Regions from separate parts of the Halomonas sp. SIMBA_159 genome, predicted to be linked through region 1. Evidence: predicted binding sites of a transcription regulator. Region 1 holds the regulator's gene; the other holds the start of a gene.
What was found. Region 1 encodes sigma-54, which starts transcription at its own class of promoters, with help from an activator protein. Its sites were predicted from a motif close to TGGCACNNNNNTTGCTNT; they were not measured.
Positions count from the first base shown of each region.

Region 2: a site for sigma-54 is predicted at 4,202-4,219, ahead of R0J87_RS05455 (CmpA/NrtA family ABC transporter substrate-binding protein). Genes of this name have one in related genera too.

Region 1 is NZ_JAWJBT010000016.1:87,097-94,227, reverse strand. Features, by position in the region: gene pmbA (metalloprotease PmbA) at 1-936, shown strand, start outside; gene R0J87_RS12035 (HPr family phosphocarrier protein) at 952-1,221, opposite strand; gene rapZ (RNase adapter RapZ) at 1,282-2,190, opposite strand; gene ptsN (PTS IIA-like nitrogen regulatory protein PtsN) at 2,257-2,724, opposite strand; gene hpf (ribosome hibernation-promoting factor, HPF/YfiA family) at 2,729-3,037, opposite strand; gene R0J87_RS12015 (RNA polymerase factor sigma-54) at 3,135-4,550, opposite strand; gene lptB (LPS export ABC transporter ATP-binding protein) at 4,656-5,381, opposite strand; gene lptA (lipopolysaccharide transport periplasmic protein LptA) at 5,426-5,920, opposite strand; gene lptC (LPS export ABC transporter periplasmic protein LptC) at 5,945-6,517, opposite strand; gene R0J87_RS11995 (KdsC family phosphatase) at 6,517-7,059, opposite strand; gene R0J87_RS11990 (KpsF/GutQ family sugar-phosphate isomerase) at 7,104-7,131, opposite strand, start outside.
Region 2 is NZ_JAWJBT010000006.1:61,046-68,176, forward strand. Features, by position in the region: gene R0J87_RS05435 (fructosamine kinase family protein) at 1-418, shown strand, start outside; gene cynS (cyanase) at 435-875, opposite strand; gene R0J87_RS05445 (ABC transporter ATP-binding protein) at 868-1,824, opposite strand; gene ntrB (nitrate ABC transporter permease) at 1,835-2,692, opposite strand; gene R0J87_RS05455 (CmpA/NrtA family ABC transporter substrate-binding protein) at 2,695-4,119, opposite strand; gene R0J87_RS05460 (sigma-54 interaction domain-containing protein) at 4,412-6,370, shown strand; gene R0J87_RS05465 (TolC family outer membrane protein) at 6,520-7,131, shown strand, end outside.

The sequences.
Region 1 (7,131 bases):
GATCTAGCGCTGCGCTGCGAGCAGGCGGGCCGTGAGGTGGCGGGTATTCATCAGTCGGAAGGCGCTTCTTTGTCTAGCGGTGAGGGCGTGCGTGTCTATGCCAACAGCCACGGGTTCTTAGGGACGCAGAAAGGCAGCAGTCACTCGCTCTCCTGCATGCTGATTGCTCAAGACGACAAAGGGATGCAGCGGGATTATGACTACACCTCGGCGCGCAACCCTCAGCACCTGCGTGAACCCGATGCGGTAGGCCGCGAAGCGGCAGCGAGAACGCTGCGTCGGCTGGGGGCGCAGAAGCCTCCAACAGGTACTTTTCCGGTGCTATTCGACCCTACGCTTGCCAGCGGTTTAGTCGGCCATTTGATGGGCGCGCTGGCGGGTGGTGCGCTCTACCGAGAAGCGTCATTTTTATGTGACCGCTTGGGTAGCCCGCTATTTCCTGAGTGGTTTGGGCTTGAAGAGCGCCCAATGGAAATAGGCGCGACGGCCAGTTCACCGTTTGATGCAGAAGGGGTGCAGACGCGCAATAACCGCTTTATTGATCAAGGCCAAGTGGCGAGCTATATGCTCTCTGCCTACAGCGCACGCCGCTTGGGTATGCAGACCACCGGTAATGCAGGGGGCGCGCGTAACTTGCGGCTGCTCGCGCCGTTAACGCCTCGGGCTGAATTGTTGAAGCAGATGGGGCGTGGTATTTGGGTGACTGAGCTGATGGGGCAAGGCGTAAACGGTGTCACCGGTGATTACTCCCGCGGTGCGGCAGGGTTCTGGGTGGAAAATGGCGAGGTTCAGTACCCCATTGAAGAGTTCACGATTGCCAGTAACCTAAACAAAATGTTCGCGGGGCTCTCGGGCGTAGGCGATGACACCGATACCCGTGGCAGTATTCACACGGGCAGCTGGCTTATTGATGCGATGACAGTGGCGGGTAGTTAATACGGCTGGCCTGGCTTACTGGTTTTCGTCAAATCGAGCGTCGAACAGGGCTTCAATCGCATCAAGCGCCTGTTCGGCGTCGTCTCCTTCCGCAGCGACGACCAGCTCAGTACCGCAGGGAGCCGCCAGCATTAGCAGTGACATAATGTTGGCGGCGTCGGCTTTCTGCTGCTGCTTGTAAACGACAATGTTCGCAGAAAATTGCTGGCCACATTTCACCAGTTTGGTGGCCGCGCGGGCATGAAGGCCACGCTGGTTGGTAAGGGTTAACGTTCTTTCGGGCACTCTGGTTCCTTTTTGCCGAGTGGGTCTTGATACTTGAGTCTTGCTCTGGGGTCTAATAACTCAGTGCGTACTGGCGGCGCACGGCTTTGCAGGCTCTTCGCTTAATGTGTACTGTAGGCCAAGCTCGCGGTGCCTTAATTGAACCTCTCCCGTTTGCTTAACAAGCTTTTGGGCGAGTTGTTCAACCATGTATACAGAGCGGTGCTGGCCGCCTGTGCAGCCAATCGCAACCGTCATATAGCTACGCTGACTATTTTGATAAGCGGGAAGCCATTTTTCCAGCCAGGCCTGAATATCATTCGACATCGCTTCGACGATTGGGTAGCCGCTTAAAAAGGCCACGATATTCGCGTCTCTCCCCGTATATTGGCGCAGGGTAGGATCCCAATAGGGGTTTGGCAGGCAGCGAACATCAAAGACTAAATCCGCATCCATCGGTACGCCGCGCTTATAGCCAAATGACTCAAACGTCAGGGTTAGCTGATCTTTGCGTTGGTGAGCGACTTGGTCAGTAATGCGGCGGCGCAGATCATGGACGGAGAGACGCGAGGTGTCGATCAGTAAATCGGCGAGATCGCGAATCTCATTGAGCGTCTCTTCCTCTTTATCGATGGCCTCTTCCAGGGTCATGTCGCTATCCCTTGTTAAGGGATGACGACGGCGAGTCGCGGAGTAGCGCTCTAACAAAATGCGCGCATCTGTGGTCAGGTAAATCACCTGAAACTGGATTTCTCGCTGACGTAGCTCTTCCAGCAGCGACGGCAGACGTTCAAGTGCCGTCGGCAGGTTGCGTGCATCGATACTGACCGCGATGCGAGTACGCTCACCCTGTTCGCGTAGCTCATCAATTAATGAGCCCAGTAGCATGGCGGGCAAGTTGTCGATAGCGTAATAGCCAAGATCCTCCAGCGCTTGTAAGGCGATAGATTTACCGGACCCAGAACGGCCGCTAATGATCACCAGTTGCATAGCGTTTCTCTTGGCTTTTAAACGTGGAAATAAGGTGTGGCTGCGCTGTATGAACCTGTTAAAACCTCAAGTGGCTTGCTCTCGGATTTTGGCGGTCATGAGTGCCAAAAGCTCTCTTTGGCTGGCGGCCTTGCGTAACTGCTGACGGGTATTGGCATCGTTCATAATGGTGGCCACTTGGCCCAGTAGAGCTAGATGAGTGTCATCTGCCTCTTCCGGTACCAGTAGAACGAAGACCAGATCCACCGGATCGCCATCAATGGCATCAAAATCGACCGGCTCGGCGAGCTTTAGAAAACCAGCGATAGGGGCATTGCAGTGTGGGCTGCGTGCGTGGGGGATAGCAACTCCGTTGCCTATCCCCGTACTGCCTAGGCGCTCGCGGCCAATCAGGCGACTGAACACTTCTTGGCTATCGAGGCTGGGTGTGTTTTGGGCGATAAAGGTGCTGAAGAACTCCAGCACCCGTTTTTTGCTGCCCCCGGGCACATCGTAAAGCACGCGCTCCGGGGGGAGGATGGTTTCCAACGTCATTGAGTTAACGCACGCCTGCGCCCTGGGCGCGAGCTTGTGCTTTTTCCTTATGTTTAACGAGTTGACGATCAATTTTGTCCGCTAGCGCATCAATGGCGGCATACATATCGTTATCAAGCGCTTCGGCGTGAAGGTCTGCCCCTGCGGCATGCAGCGTACAGGCTGCTTGCTGGCGCTCCTTCTCAACAGATAAGGTCACTTGCACCGTGGTGATGTTGTCATAGTGGCGTTCAACGCGTTCCAGCTTTTCGTTAACGTAGTCACGCAAGGCGTCAGTCAGTTCAACGTGATGACCAGTGATGTTTACTTGCATTGACGTGCTCCTTATCCATCGGGCTGTACTTCGATTGTAACCCTTTTTACGCTATTGCAAAGCCCCTGCGACGAGTTTGTATCAGCGTACCGTTTAACTAGCGTAAACGGCGGCGCTCACTCGACGAGGGAATGCCCATCGACTCGCGATATTTAGCCACGGTACGTCGCGCTACGCTAATGCCACCCTCTTCTAGCAAGGTGACCAAGCGGCTGTCGGAGAGCGGCTTGCCTGACGGCTCTTCCTGAATTAGCTTTTTGATGCGCGCACGAATGGCAGTGCTGGAGTGGCTGTCACCGCCATCTTGGCCGCTCACTTGGCTCGAAAAGAAGTACTTGAGTTCAAACACGCCCCGCGGCGTATGAATGAATTTCTGGGTAGTCACGCGGGAAATCGTCGACTCATGCATCTCAACGGCTTCGGCGATATCCGCCAGAATTAGCGGTTTCATAGCCTCTTCGCCATGCTCTAAAAAGCCAATTTGGCGCGCAATAATCTCGCGTCCAACGCGTAACAGCGTGTCGTTACGGCTGGAGAGACTTTTAATTAGCCAGCGTGCTTCTTGCAGGTGCTCTTTGAGGAACTGGTTGTCTTGGCTTTTATCGGCCCGTTTGATCAAGCTGGCGTAGTCGGGCTGTATGCGCAGGCGCGGCAGTGCTTCTGGATTGAGTTCTAAATGCCAACCTTCATGATCATGACGTACCACTAGATCAGGGGTGATGTAGCTGTCATCAGTGATGCCGTAGGCGCTGCCGGGGCGGGGGTCAAGGCTGCGAATTAAACGGATGACATCGTCAAGCTGTTCGTCATCCAGGCTCAGGCGGCGCTTGAGTAACCGCATATCGTCTTTACCCAGCGCTTCCAAAAACTGACGAACCAGCCGCTTGGCAGGCATCAGTAGAGGCGTATCTTCGGGTAGTGCGGCAAGCTGCAGCATTAGGCATTCGCGGAGGTCTCGGGCAAACACGCCGGTAGGTTCAAACTGCTGCAAGCGCAGTAGGGTGTTTTCCATTTCCCGCGGGCTTAAGCTGTCGTGGCCTTGGGCTTTTAGCCCTTCACGAATGTCGTTGAGCGGTTGAGTGAGATAGCCATTGGCATCTAGCGCATCAATCAGGCTTTCCGCGATTGAATATTCCCGTGGGCTGAAGTCGGTCATGGCCAGTTGCCATAGCAGGTGGCCGTGAAGGCTTTGCCCGGCGGCTTGGCGCTCAAAGTCAGGCCCCTCGCTGCTGCCTCCCAGGCTGCCCGTATCTTGGTAGGTATCCGACCAGTCGCTGTCCACAGAGAGTTCGTTGGGAATGCTTTCCGACCACTCGGCCTCTTGTGGCTCGCTGACCGCCTGCTCGCCAAACTCATCCTCTTGTTCGAGCATGGGATTGGCATCTAGCGCCTGCTGAATTTCTTGACGGAGGTCCAGCGTGGAGAGCTGTAGCAGAGCAATAGCCTGCTGCAGCTGAGGTGTCATGGTCAGCTGTGTACCGATGCGCAATTGGAGAGAAGCTTTCATGACCATCTGAGAACCACTCGTTAATCAGAAAGCTCCACCCTAGAGCGAGTTGTGGCTCGGTGCAAGTGCAATAAGCATGCCACTAAAAGAAAAGTTTGTGTAGGTCACGGTTTAAAGGCGGAAATCTGCCCCTAGGTAAACGTCTCGAACCTTCTGGTTATTGAGGATTTCCTGGGAGTTTCCACTGGCAATGATGTGTCCGTCGCCAACAATGTAAGCGATATCACAAATATCCAGCGTTTCACGCACGTTGTGGTCGGTGATCAATACACCGATATGTCGCTTCTTGAGTGCGCGAATGATGGTTTTAATTTCACCTACGGAAATAGGGTCAACCCCTGCAAAGGGCTCGTCCAGCAGAATAAAGGCAGGTTCTGTGGCTAAAGAGCGGGCAATTTCCACCCGGCGGCGTTCGCCACCCGACAGGCTCATGCCCAGGTTGTCGCGAATGTGGGTAATATGAAAATCTTCGAGCAGTGATTCAAGGCGTGCTTCCCTGGCGCTGCGGTCTAGCTCTTTGCGCGTCTCTAAAATGGCCATGATGTTATCGGCGACTGAGAGCTTGCGAAAAATAGAAGCTTCCTGGGGTAGGTAGCCAATTCCTGCTATTGCGCGCTCATGCATAGGCGCATGAGTAAGGTCCAGGTCGTCAATGCCGACGCTGCCCGCATCGGATTTGACGAGCCCTACAATCATGTAGAACGACGTGGTTTTGCCCGCTCCGTTAGGGCCCAGCAGCCCCACGACGCTGCCCTGAGTGATTTCCAGATTAATATCTTTCACGACCCGGCGGCGTTTGTAGCTCTTCGCCAAATGGTGGGCGTAGAGCGTTTTCACGGGTGCGAAATCTGTAGAGGTTGATGCTGCCACGTGGCCGCTCCCTATTGTTCGGGCTGAAGAGTCATGCGAATACGCTGGTTGTCGCTACCGCTCACCTCGGAGCGTGCTTGTACCACTTCCTGATCAATGAAGTACTCCAAGCGACCCCCTTGGAAACGATCACCCTGTTGGGTCAGCTCTGCCTGATCAATAAGCTCTACCCGGCGCTCAGCGACGTGATAAATGATTCGCCGAGCCCAGCCTTCCATCGGGGTGTCCTGGTCTTCTAGCTGGTTGCGCAAATAGGCGCGTTCGCCGGTGGCGATGGCTTGAGAGAGCTCGCCTGCATCATTGCGCTGGATCTCTACGCGCTCGCCACGCAGGTGCATTTCGCCCTGGCGGATATCGACGTTGCCGGAGTAGACCGCCGTGCCTGCCCGCTGGTCAAGGTCCAGCCGATCAGCTTCTACCTGAATAGGGGCTTGGCCTTGAGCCAGCGCAGCCGTGGTCAGCGGTAACGTTAAAGCAAAGAGTGCAGTGCGGATTGAGGCATTCATCGCGACTCCTAGGGGCATGAGTGGCTAAGGGGAACGAGTGGCAGGCGGATGAACGCCGCGCACATTGTTGGTCAAGCGGACTTGGCTGTCATCTAGCCACACATCCATTCGTGATGCTTCCATGCGCTGAGGCGGCTGCTGTAATAGCACGGGCGTATCACTCCAGGCATGGCGTGTAACGCCATCATAGTTTAATTGCTCGGTATCAAGCTGCCAGCCCTCTTCCGGTGCGAGCAGGCGTGCAGAGCCATTCAGCGTTAGCGCCTGTGTCTCTGTGTTTAAGGTCCCGGTATTCGAGGTGGCTAGCCACTCACGCTGTTCACTATCAAACAGCGTGGCGCGGGGAGACATCACGTCGGTCATGGCTGTTTGCGGGGTGTGCACCAGCCGTGGAGTGACCAAGGACTGTTGAATAGCACCTGATTCGCCAAATAGGGTAATTTCGGCGTTCTCTAATACGTGCCCAGGTTCTTGAGCACGCGCCTCCTGGTCAATCTCGCTCTCCTGGGGGCCACGGGGATCTAGCCAGACCAGGACGCCGCCTAAGGCGACGACCATCACCGTGATCCAAACCCGTTTTTTTACCCTAAAACCCATTATGAGTTCCCGTGTAGGTACGTATCGAGCACGGCATCCCAGTGCCCTTGAGAGGTTAACAGCGTATCGCAAATCTCGCGCACCGCGCCGTGGCCGCCAAGGCGTTCGGTGATCCAGTCGGCGTGGGTATGCATGTAATCTGGGGCGTTAGGCACCGTAATGCCGACTCCTGAGCGCTTGATAGGCGCAAGGTCGGGCAGGTCATCACCGCAATAAGCGACCTGCTCTAAGGTGATATCAAGACGCTGGCAGAGCGCACGAAGCGTGGTCAGCTTGTCCTCACAGCCTTGATGTACATGGCTAATGCCCAAGGCAGCAGCGCGTTGGCTGACCATGGGGGAGTCACGGCCGGTAATCAGCGCCACATGGATGCCGACACGCTTAAGCAGCTTGAGGCCATGCCCATCCTGGGTGTGAAACGCCTTAATTTCGATACCGTCGGCCTGAAAGTAGAGGCGGCCATCGGTCAGTACGCCATCCACATCCAGAGCAAGCAGTTTTACGCGGCGAAGCCGGTCGAGTAGTGCATCAGGTAGGGCCATATAGCCTCCTTAACATCCATGGCAAAAAAAGCGTTATTACGCCGTTAAATCACGCCGCTGGCGAGCAGGTCG
Region 2 (7,131 bases), on a different contig from region 1:
GCGGCGCCTGCTCCCACTTTGCGAGACCTGCTTTCAGCGTGGTTTGCTTGATAGCGCGCTACGTCGCCGCATCGAGCAGCAGGCCGAACAGCTGGAGCGCTGGTTGCCGGATGCTCCTGGGAGTTTGGTTCACGGCGACCTGTGGTCGGGCAATGTACTGACCACGCCCCGCGGGCCAGCGCTGATCGACCCGGCGATTTATCGCCACTATCCCGAAACCGACCTTGCCATGCTGACGCTGTTCGGCTCCCCCGGTGACGCGTTTTTTGAGGCCTACTGGAATGGCAACGCCCCGGCCGACTGGCCGAGGCGTGAAGCGCTGTTTCAACTCTACCCATTGCTTAACCATCTGCTGCTGTTTGGTGCCAGTTACCGCAGTGGGGTCGAGCGCAGCGTAACGCTGCTGGAACGCGATTAAGCGCGCGCTATTAACGTTACCAGGACTTATAAGGCAGGAATTTGCCGTTCAGGGTCAGCAGTACTCGGTCGCCTTTCGGGTCTTCGATTTTGTCCACTTCCATGGTGAAGTCGATGGCGCTCATGATGCCGTCGCCGAACTTCTCTTGCACCACGTCTTTCAGCGTTTCGCCGTACACGCCGACCACTTCGTAGAGGCGGTAGACGAACGGGTCTTGGGGGATGGCTTCATCCCACGCTTTTGTGGGGAAGGCCGTGAGCGCGGTGGCGACGTCGCCATCCACTTCGAGTACGTCGCAGAGCTTATGGGCGATATCGGCGCTGGCGCTGTTCATGCCGTAGCAGGCAGAGGCGACCCACACCGGTGACATGCCGACGGCGCTGGCAATGTCATCCCAACTCATTTTTTTACGGGCTTTGGCAGCCAGCAGGGTATGGCGCATTTCGAGCTTATCCATGACGGACCTCCTTAGGAGTGAACTTCACTAGGTTTTCTTGTGGTTCGGTGGCAGGGGATGCTGGGGTTGAATCTGTAGTGGTTTCTGCAGACGCTAGCTGTACCGGGTTCACCGGCGTCGGGTAGCGCAGGCCTTGGCCGTCGAACTCCTGGGTGCGCAGCTCGCTGGAGCGGTTCACCAGAAAATCGACCAGGTAGTTACGAATCGTGTAGAAGTGCGGATGCTTGACGATCTCTGCCCGCTGGCGGGGCCTTGGCAGGTCAATCTCCACCGCTTCGGCGATACGCGCTTGGGGGCCGTTGGTCATTAAGAAGATGCGGTCGGCCAGTAAGATCGCTTCGTCCACATCGTGAGTGATCATGAACACGGTTTGCTGATCCTGGCTCCAGATTTTGATCAGCTCGTCTTGAATGACGCCCCGGGTCAGCGCATCCAGCGCGCCGAACGGCTCATCCAACAGCAGCAGTTTGGGCTTGGTGGCAAACGCCCGGGCGATGCTCACCCGCTGGCGCATACCGCCAGAGAGCTGAGAGGGCTTGCGGTCTACCACCTCTTTCAAGCCGACCATTTCCAGGTATTTCATGCTGTGGTCGGTGACTTCCCGGTCGCTCCACGCTTTCCAGCGGGCGCGTACGCCAAAGCGAACGTTTTCAAGCGCGGTGAGCCAGGGCAGCAGGCTGTAGTTTTGAAACACCACGCCACGCTCAAGGCCAGGGCCACTGATCTCTTTGTTCTCCATCACCATGGAGCCTTCAGAGAACTGATCCAGCCCGGCGAGTGCGTTCATAATGGTGGATTTACCGCAGCCAGAGTGGCCGATGATGCACACAAACTCGCCCTTCTTGAGCTGAAAACTAATGTTCTCAAACACCGTTAGCGGTTCTGCCTCTTTACTGGCACCGGGGAAGCGCTTGGCAGCTTTCTGTACCTCTACAAAAGCATGACTCATGGTCGGCTCCTTATTCGGCGTAAGTGACAAAGCGGGCAATATAGGCAAGCGACATATCCAGCAGCATGCCCACCACGCCGATCATCAGGATGGAGAAGATCACGCTGGTCAGGTCGAGGTTGTTCCACTCATTCCAGACGTAGTAGCCAATGCCGGTGCCGCCCACCAGCATCTCGGCAGCCACGATGACCAGCCAGGCAATGCCGATGGAGATCCGCATGCCGGTCAGAATGGTGGGTGCGGCCGCAGGTAGAATCACTTTGAAGGCCGTTTGCAGCGACGACAGCTCGTGGGTGCGGGCCACGTTCACCCAGTCGTTGCGCACGCCCGCCACGCCAAAGGCAGTGTTAAGCAGCATTGGCCAAATAGAGCAGATAAAGATCACGAAGATGGCGGAGGCTTCAGAGTCGCGAATGATGAACAGCGCCAGCGGCATCCAGGCCAGCGGCGAGATAGGCCGCAGCACTTGAATAAACGGGTTGAGCGCTTTGTACGCCAGGGGCGACATGCCAATTAAAAAGCCAATCGGAATCGCCACCAGCGCGGCCAGCAGGTAGCCGCTGAGCACGCGGTAGAGCGAGTAGCCCAACTGAATGCCAATGCCTTTGTCGTTGGGGCCTGCATCGTAAAAGGGGTTAGAAAGCTCCTGCCACGCTTTCACGGCGATTTCCGAGGGCGGCGGTACTTTGGCGCTCTCATCGGCCCCGGCCAGCAGCTGTTCGTACTCGCTTAGCGCCTCGCCGCCGCCCATCAAGGGCGATTGGTTCAACCCTTCCCAGACGCCCAGGCCAACCACGAGCAACATAATGGCGAGAATCGTGGCGCGGGCGTTCAGGCTTAATTTCCATTCGGTGGTGGTGCGGTCCATGGTTAGCCCCTCCGAATGGCGAAGCTTTCGACATACGCTTCAGGCTGGGTGTAATCAAAGGTTTTACCCATGATTTGGTAGTTGCGGGCGGTCTCTTCGGGCGCTTCGTACCCCAGCTCGCGCATCACGGTCTGGGCATCGGTGGCCAGGTACACATCCCGGGCAATCTGCTGATAATCCACGTCGCCTTCGATATAGCCCCAGCGCTTCATTTGCGTCAGGATCCACACCGCCATGGAGTGCCAGGGGAAGGGGTCGAAATCGATGCGGTCCGGCACGTTCTGCACGCCGCCTAAACCGTCGGCAAAGCGCCCGGTGAGTACCTGTTCAATCACCGTGACCGGCTGGTTCAGGTAGTTCGTCGGGGCAATGGCTTCGGCAATTTCTGAGCGGTTAGCGGGGTCTGAAGAGTACTGGGTAGCATCGATAATCGCCCGCAGCAGTGCGCCGTAGGTGTTCGGGTTTTCGCGGGCAAAGCGGGCGCTGGTGGCAAAGGCGCAGCAGGGGTGGCCGTCCCAAATCTCTTTGGTCAGCAGGTGAATAAAGCCGATGCGTTCAAACACCGCGCGCTGGTTGAAGGGGTCGGGGGATAAGAAGCCGTCGATGTTGCCTGCCCGCAGGTTGGCGACCATTTCGGGCGGCGGAATTACGCGAATTTGAATATCTTGATCCGGGTCTAAGCCGTGCTCGGCCACGTAGTAGCGCAGTAGGAAGTTGTGCATGGAGTACTCGAACGGTACGCCAAAAGTGAAGCCTTTCCACTGCTGCGGATCGCGCTTATCCAGGTGGTCGTTATGTAGCACAATCGCCTGGCCGTTGATGTTTTCTACGGCGGGCATAATGAACGGCTCTGGGGTAGAGCCTGCACCGAGGGTCATCGCCAGCGGCATGGGCGTTAGCATGTGCGCCGCGTCGTATTCGCGGTTGAGGGACTTGTCCCGCGCTACCGCCCAGCCAGCGGTTTTAATCACCGAGACATCCAGGCCGTAGCGCTCATAAAAGCCCATGGGGTGGGCCATGATGATGGGCGTGGCACAGGTGATCGGAACAAAGCCGACATTAAGCTGGGTTTTCTCAAGCGGCCCTAACCTCTCTTTTACTGCGGCTTTAATCGAATCCAGGGGGAACAGGCTCGCCAGAGCGGCGGCGGCGGTGCCGCCACCTACCAGCTTCATAAACTGGCGGCGGTGCATGTCGCTATGGCCAAACATGCCGCGCACCAGCGCGCTTTCGACCATGCGATCCATCACATCATCGGCACTGCTCGGCGTGGCTGCCGCTGTTTTCGAGGTTGGCTGAGTAGAGGATGTAATAATACTGGGTTGGGAAGAGTGGCACTGATGACAATCGCACTGCCGTCCGTGAATCAGTGATTGGCGATGATCAAACGGGTTGCCAAGACTGCTGTGGTCGTTGTTCTCTTTCATGGACGTTCACCTCACAGGAGCAAAAGGGCTTTAAGCTGCGCCGTCTTGGTGCGGAACGTGTCCCTGCGGCGCTACTTAGTAGATAGCGACTTACGTGCCATAACGTCTTATTTTGAATTTAATTATTTAAAATCAGTAGTTTACTATTTTGTATGGCGGAATTTTTCGAGTGGCAAAAACTCACGATATTTCGTTGATAACGATATTTCGTTGTTTAAATAACGAAAGTTCGTGATTGGCCCGTTGTTTGTATGGAGTAAGCGACATCCTGCTGGCAAATGAGGAGCCTGCGATGCACGCTGCCACCCTGAAAGATGACGCTCACCCGCCCTTAACGCTGATGGCTCACCACACGCCGTTGGCCATGGTGATTATTGACCCTCTGAGCGACCGCTTAATTGATGCCAATACCGCAGCGCGCCAACTGCTGTTGATTCATCATGAGCAGCCGCTCGCCACTCCCTTTAGCCACCGTCTAAGCGCTTCATTGCCGCTATGGGTCAGCTTTACCGATGAAGTGCTGACTACCGGCCAAGGATGGTCGGATGATTTGGTGCTGTTGGATAGCGTCCGCCAGCCTCGCCGTGTTGAGGTCTATGGGCAGCGCTTACACGACTCCTCACAGCTATTGCTGACGGTGATTGATCGCAATAAAGCCGAGCAGCGCCGCGCCAAGGCGGAGCTCAGCCGCCAGCACCGCCAGGGAGAGGTGGGCTGGCAGCGGGTCGAGCAGGTGTTCGAGCGTATCGAAAAGCAGAACCAGCTGATTCTCAGCGCCGCCGGGGAGGGCATTTATGGCCTGGATGCGGAGGGGAAAACCACCTTTGTAAACCCAGCCGCCGAACGTATTCTCGGCTGGAGCACAGAGGATATGGTGGGCCACGATGCGCACCTAATGTTCCACCACACCCACGCCGATGGCAGCCATTTCCCGGTACAGCAGTGCCCTATTCATGCCTCGTTTAGCGATGGCCAGGTGCACCATGTGGATGACGAGGTGTTCTGGCATAAAAATGGTGAAGCCATTCCCGTGGAGTACACCAGCACGCCGATTTTTGAAATGGGCCGCCTAGTGGGGGCCGTTGTGCTGTTTCGCGATATCCGCGAGCGCAAGCACGCCGAGCAGCAGCTGCGCGATGCGCTGGAAGAGGTGGAGTCGCTTAAGCGTCGGTTGGAGCTGGAGAACCAGTACTTGCAGGAGGAGATTAAAGCCGAGGTGAATCACCGCAATATCGTCGGCAACAGCCCGGCGGTCGCCAAACTGATCCAGCAGATTGCCATGGTCGCGCCGACCAGCGCTAACGTGCTGATTAGCGGCGAATCGGGCACTGGCAAGGAGCTGATTGCCCGGGCGATTCATGCGGGCAGTACCCGCAGCGACCGGCCATTGATCCGCGTGAACTGCGCCGCCATCCCCCGCGACCTATTTGAGAGTGAGTTTTTTGGCCATGTAAAAGGCGCCTTTACCGGTGCGGTACAAGACCGGCCAGGGCGCTTTGAGTTGGCCCACGGCGGCACGCTGTTTCTGGATGAAGTGGGGGAGATCCCGCTGGAGCTACAAAGCAAGCTGCTGCGCGTATTGCAGGATCAGCAGTTCGAACGGGTGGGGGATAACCGCACCCGCGAAGTGGATGTGCGGGTGATTGCGGCGACCAACCGCGAGCTAAAAGAGATGATTGATACGGGTGGGTTTCGTGAGGATCTCTATTTTCGCTTGAACGTTTTCCCCATCGATTCGGTGCCGCTGCGCAAGCGAATTGAAGATGTCCCGCTGCTAGCACGCCACTTTTTGCATCGTGCTTGCCTAAAATTCAATAAGCCGGGGGTGCGCATTCCACCGGCACAGTTAGAGGTGCTGACCCGCTACCCGTGGCCGGGCAATATTCGTGAGCTGGAGAACGTAATTGAGCGCCAAGTGATTGTGACCCAGGATCAACGACTCTCCTTTGATGATCTTTTATTGATAGAGCCAGCCCATCGTTATACGCCCTTAAATATAGAGGCGCAGGATTCTCCTGTGACGCCTGATTTCCCAATGACCGAGCAGGCGTTCTGCCAGCATCAGCGCGACAATGTTTTAAAGGCATTAGAGGCCGCGAATGGCAAGGTCTCGGGGGTGGGTGGCGCCGCTGAGCTGTTGGGCATTAAGCCCACCACGCTGGCATCTCGACTGCATAAGTGGGGTATCGACCCTCGGCAATGGCGCAAGCGTCGTCACAAAAGTGACTCAGCCAACGGTGCGTTGGACTAAGGTAAGGAATGATTGGCTTGACAAGCGAGTTGTACACACAAATTTGCCAAGTTCAAGTCTAGCATACATACATGAATGTAACTATAATGCCACTCTTTCAGAATGGCGCTCTGCCGCGCCGTCTTACGTTGACACCTAGAGGCAATCCCATGCGACTAGCACACTGGGCAGTCAATGCCCCCCTTCGCCCGCTGTTGTTAGCAGTGCTCACGTCTTCGTTCATTCTGCCTGCCCAAGCGGCCGACTTGGTGACCATTACCCGTGATGCGCTGAATAACAACGCTGCCCTGGCCTCTGCACGGTCTGAGTTTTCCAGCGTCGAGGCGGCACGAGACGTTGCACGCGGCGGGCTTTTGCCCCAGGTAAACGCCTCTGGCAGCGCCGTCCACAACGAGCAGTTTGAGAGCCAGGGCTCTGCCCGTGCTACCGGCACAGGAACGGGGGCAGGTGCCAGTGCTGGCGCGGGTGTTAACGATGATAGCTACAACACGGTGTCGCTGACGTTGGAGGCCACACAGGCGCTATTTAATGCCGTGACGCGCCAGGAAGTGAGCCAAGCAGAGCGCCAGATTGATCAGCAGGTTTACTTGCTGGCCGCCACCGAGCAGCAGCTGCTGATTGATGTGGCCAGTGCCTACTTCGATATTCTACGTGCCCACGAAGTGCTGGAAGCGCGGTTAGCGCAAGAGCGCGCGATTGGCCGCCAGCTTGAGCAGGCCCGTGAGCAGTTTGAAGTGGGTCTGATTGCCATTACAGAAGTG